2 regions of the Selenomonas sputigena ATCC 35185 genome follow, and region 2 is predicted to be linked to the other one. Evidence: riboswitches for the same ligand, from Rfam matches in the RefSeq annotation. Region 2 holds a riboswitch; the other holds the start of a gene.

Region 1 (2,201 bases), 450 kb from region 2:
TTGCCGGATCTCTCGCCTACCTGCTGCGCAACAAGGACGCCGAACCGAAGAAGCTCGCGATGAAGATGATGAATTTCTTCCATATCTGATGCAAAAACGCCGCTCGACCAAGCCGAGCGGCGTTTTCTTATAGAAAGAAGATGTATCGTTGTTTTTCTTACTTGGACTGGAGCATATCCCATGCTTCATTCGCACGATCAACGAAGAGACCGCGGATGAGCCCGTTTTCACCAATGCCATGAATGTACGTGTTGACCTTGAAGCCCTCCTTCATGAGGATGGACTTGTGCGAATCCGGCTCGTTACCAGCCATATCGTTGTTCGCATGATCGCCAGCAACCATCATCAGCGGCATGAGCGTGACGGACTTAATGCCCTTCGCCTTGAGCTCAGGAATGATATCCTCCAGGCCCGGCCAGCCCTCAACCGTGTAGATGTAGGTGTTCTTGAGCTGCATGCGGTTGATCCCCGACTGAATGACGCTGTAGTAGGCATTTGCCGGATGCGGCGTTCCATGCGCCATGATGAGGATAGCTTCATTATCAGCAACCTCAGGGAACTGCGTTGAAAGCGCCGAGAGCGCTTCCTTGACATCATCGCGCTGCTCTTCCTGACCCTGCCAGTAGATGAGCGACGTGCCGAGCGTCATCCTCTTGAAGCTGTCCTTGTACTCGTTGAAGATCGCCTTGTCGTAGGCATATTCCATACCCGGAACAACATCGAGCGAGCACAGCGCAATGCGCGTATAGCCATCCTTCTTGAGCTGCTTCAGCGCCGCTTCCGGTGTCGGAATATCAAGCCCTTCTTTGGCCTTGATACGATCCACGATGATATGCGAAGTGAACGCCAACTCGACCTTCACATTCGGATGAGCTGCCTGAATCGCCTTGACCGTCGCCTCGATCGTCTTCTCGCGCGAATCCTTGAAGGTCGTACCGAAACTCATGACGAGGATGGCATCCTTGTTCGGGAGGTTCTGCATCTTGGGATTGTCGTACTTCAAAGCACCGATTTCCGATGCCTCAAGAAGCGCGGGAGTCGCATCCGTAACTTCAGGATTCAGCATGTAAGCCGCGTCCACGGAAGGTGCCCCCAAGCCAAAGACAGCGCCACACGCAAGCGACATGGCCAGCATCTTCTTGAAATTCCTTTTCATTCAATATCTCTCCTTTGAAAATCAGAACATAAGCACATGGGGAAACACCCATCAAAGAGTGCTCCTCAAAAATTATGGCAGGCTTTGCGCCCGATGTCAAGTCATCGAGACAAAAACCGGTCTTGAAAAAGGAAGCTCCGTGTCTCCACACACGGAGCTGCTGCAGAGCAGCAAAAGAGAACTGGATCGGAAATAATATATGAGCAATGCTTTCCCCTGTAGCCCAAGCCGCAGGGAAAACTCTCCGCCGAAATGGATCCCCTTTGCCCGCGAAGGGGAAGGGGTTTCGGAGGGGAGGCACTACAAAAGAAAACCCGGCCTTCAGCCGGGATTCATTGCGTTGCGCAATAATCCCCTTCCCCATCACTCGCAGGTCAAACGGTGATTGTCAGCTAGGCAGTTCTCCTGGCTCCAGGTCATCGCTACTCTGCGCCTTCCCAAGGAAAACTCCCCAGTGACATTATGCAGATTCGCTCGCTGTTACAGTGGCGGGACCGCTCCGGCATTGACCGGATTCCCTATTAAGTCTTGCGACACCTAACCCAATCGATATGAAGTTTTTATGTTCTCATGAACTTCATGTATTATGGTAGCACTATGCGCGTCCCTTGTCAACACCTTTTATGAAAACTATCCGATTTGCTATTACAATCAACCTTGCTATTGCAATGCACCGTTGCCATAGCTCCAATGTTTTCAAGCCTTGCGGAATGTTTTTGCTGCGCGAAACCCGGGTAAGAAACGAATGCGCCTCCCCCATTGCAGAGAAGGCGCACACGCGCAAACCATCCGTCAGCTGATACCGACAACCTCGTAGCCTGCATCGACAATCGTCGCCGAAAGAGCCTTGTCTGAAACGTCGGCGCTCAAGGTGACGACGGCATTCTTGTTTTCCAGGCTGACTTCCGCCTTTTCCACGCCGTTCATGCCTTCCAAAGCCTTCGTCACATGGGCGACGCAGTGGCCGCACATCATACCTTCGATAGAAATCGTCTTTTTCATTACACTTGCCTCCAATTTTTCATCTGCCTGCATTTGTGCAGCT
Region 2 (2,201 bases):
TCTCGTAGCTCGATCCTAGCGGCGTCCACATGTTATGGTAAAAGAGATTATAATTATAGCGGCTGCGGGAAAGGACCATCTGATTCTTCGAGGTATCGTCAATCTTCGCATTCCAGATCAAGTCTACATCAAAATGATCGTAGCGTCCTCGATTCTGCTTCAATCCCTGCTGCTTTTCATACAGCGCTTGATAGCGGTCTCCATCCTTGTAACTGCGCAGGTTGAGCACAAGGTACGAAGCCTTGCTGAGATCTTTGCCGAGGTGTATGTTGACGGAATCAGCGTCGAGTCCTGAAGGAACTTCATTGCCATGCCCATCTTTGAAGTCGTTGCTCTTGTCCTTCTGATACTTGAGCCGCCAATCAAGACCGTTCTCGCTGCCCTCGTAAGCAACACTGTAGAGCTGCTTGCCGAAGCTGCCATAAGCCGCCTCAACCGTCGCTTTCGCGTTCTTCGCCTTCTTCGTGATGATGTTGATGACGCCGCCCTTAGCATCCGAGCCGTAAAGCGTCGATGCCGAGCCGCGCAGCACCTCGATGCGGTCAATACCGCTGAGATCCTTCATCGCTGATGTCAGTGACGCCGCAAAGCCACCTGCATAATTCTGCTTCACACCATCAATGAGAACAACAACATCCTCCGAGCCATTGATATAGAACTTTGTGCTGTTATTATACCCTGCCGGCGCATACTGATTGACCGTAACGCCCGGGACATCGCGCAGAGCCTGCGTCAGATCCGTATAGTGGCGCTTTTCGAGATCCTTTCCCGTGATGACCGTGATATTTGCATTCGCCTTGAGCTCCTGTACCGGCGTGCGCGTCGCCGTGACGACCGTCTCGTCGAGCGAATGCTCCGATACGGCATCCTGCGTCGACTCCGCTTCTGCGGCAAACACTTGCCCCCCCGCAGGATACAAAGCAGCGAACGTAAGCGCCGCCGCCACCGTCGCGCCGAGTTTCTTCCTCGACCCTGTTCTTCCCATTTCAATCTCCTCCTAAAATTCTGCCCACAGACAAATTTATATTCAGCCGCCGCCCTTGCTTTATCGACGGATAAATACCGAGAATAGCACACATTCCCATTCCCATACAAAAAAGCCCTCCCTGCATCGCAGAAAGGGCACACTCCTATCACAATGGCACCGCAAAAGCCGCTTTGCCCAAAGGCAAATACGCTGCCGAAAATCTCCTTCCCATCGCTCGCAGGTCAAACGGTGATTGTCAATCAGGCAGTTCTCCTGGCTTCAGTTCATCACCTGTCTGCGCCTTCCCAAGGATTGACTCCTCAGTGACCATCTCAAGAAACACAAAGATTTTTCTCGTGCAGACCGGCTCGCTGCTACAGTGGCGGGACCGCTCCGGCATATACCGGATTCCCTATTAAGTCTTGCGACACCTGATCCAATCGGTATGAAGTTTTGCTAGTTTCCGAAAGATAGCGTAGCATTGAACAATACTCTTGTCAAGTAGGAATATCAGAAACTATGAATTTCTGCACTTCTGATCTTTAAGAAATCACCGACACATTCAGTTTCTATGAAATCGTATTCCGCAAAGCTTCTTGCTGTGTTTGCAGCTTTTCTTCCCAATCGGTACGCGAGCGCTGTATGAACTCGTGCACAAGATAGTCGGGGCAGATAAGATCGACGATGCGCCGCGCCGCATCCGTCTGAAACGGCTGATGGCGGTCGACCTGCAGGACGTATTCCATGGCTTCCTGCCAAGACAGGCTGCGATGCTCGCCCGCATGCTCCTCCATCATGCGCTTCGTATAGCTTCCCGAAAGCGATTGATGAAGATGCACGCCGTAGATTCGCTTGCCAAGTTCGCCAAGATTTCGATAAATCTCCTTCACATAGCGTGCACCATCTTCTTCGCTCGTGAGATCAGCATTCGTATTCATCAGATGCCCGACATCGAGCATGAAGCCCGTATCCGCATGGGAAACGCGCTCCAAAAGCGCACCTGCAAGCTGCGGCTTTTGAAATGTCAATCCCGGCCACCAGAGATTTTCAAAGAGTAGGCGCACACCCTGCGGTATCTCATCTGCGATCTCGTTGACAAGCTCGATTGTCCCTTCGATGACTTCTTCATCGGTATGAGCGAACTCGCGCGTATACATCTCCGAAGTCACATTGTGCGCGACATGAAAGACGAGATACTGCGGCCGACAAGTCGCCGCTTGGCGCAGATTCTCTT

Evidence for each region. A riboswitch is a leader RNA that binds a small molecule or an ion and turns the genes downstream of it on or off. The one in region 2 is predicted to bind cobalamin.
Region 1: linked by a shared signal. The riboswitch ahead of SELSP_RS07150 (sirohydrochlorin cobaltochelatase) and the one ahead of SELSP_RS09275 (TonB-dependent receptor plug domain-containing protein) in region 2 are both predicted to bind cobalamin.

Annotation. Positions count from the first base shown of each region.
Region 1 covers NC_015437.1:1,568,863-1,571,063, forward strand. The annotation lists gene SELSP_RS07145 (hypothetical protein) at 1-89, shown strand, start outside; gene SELSP_RS07150 (sirohydrochlorin cobaltochelatase) at 158-1,156, opposite strand; cobalamin riboswitch at 1,535-1,712, opposite strand; gene SELSP_RS07155 (heavy metal translocating P-type ATPase) at 1,949-2,201, opposite strand, start outside.
Region 2 covers NC_015437.1:2,023,781-2,025,981, forward strand. The annotation lists gene SELSP_RS09275 (TonB-dependent receptor plug domain-containing protein) at 1-985, opposite strand, end outside; cobalamin riboswitch at 1,214-1,417, opposite strand; gene SELSP_RS09280 (sugar phosphate isomerase/epimerase family protein) at 1,537-2,201, opposite strand, start outside.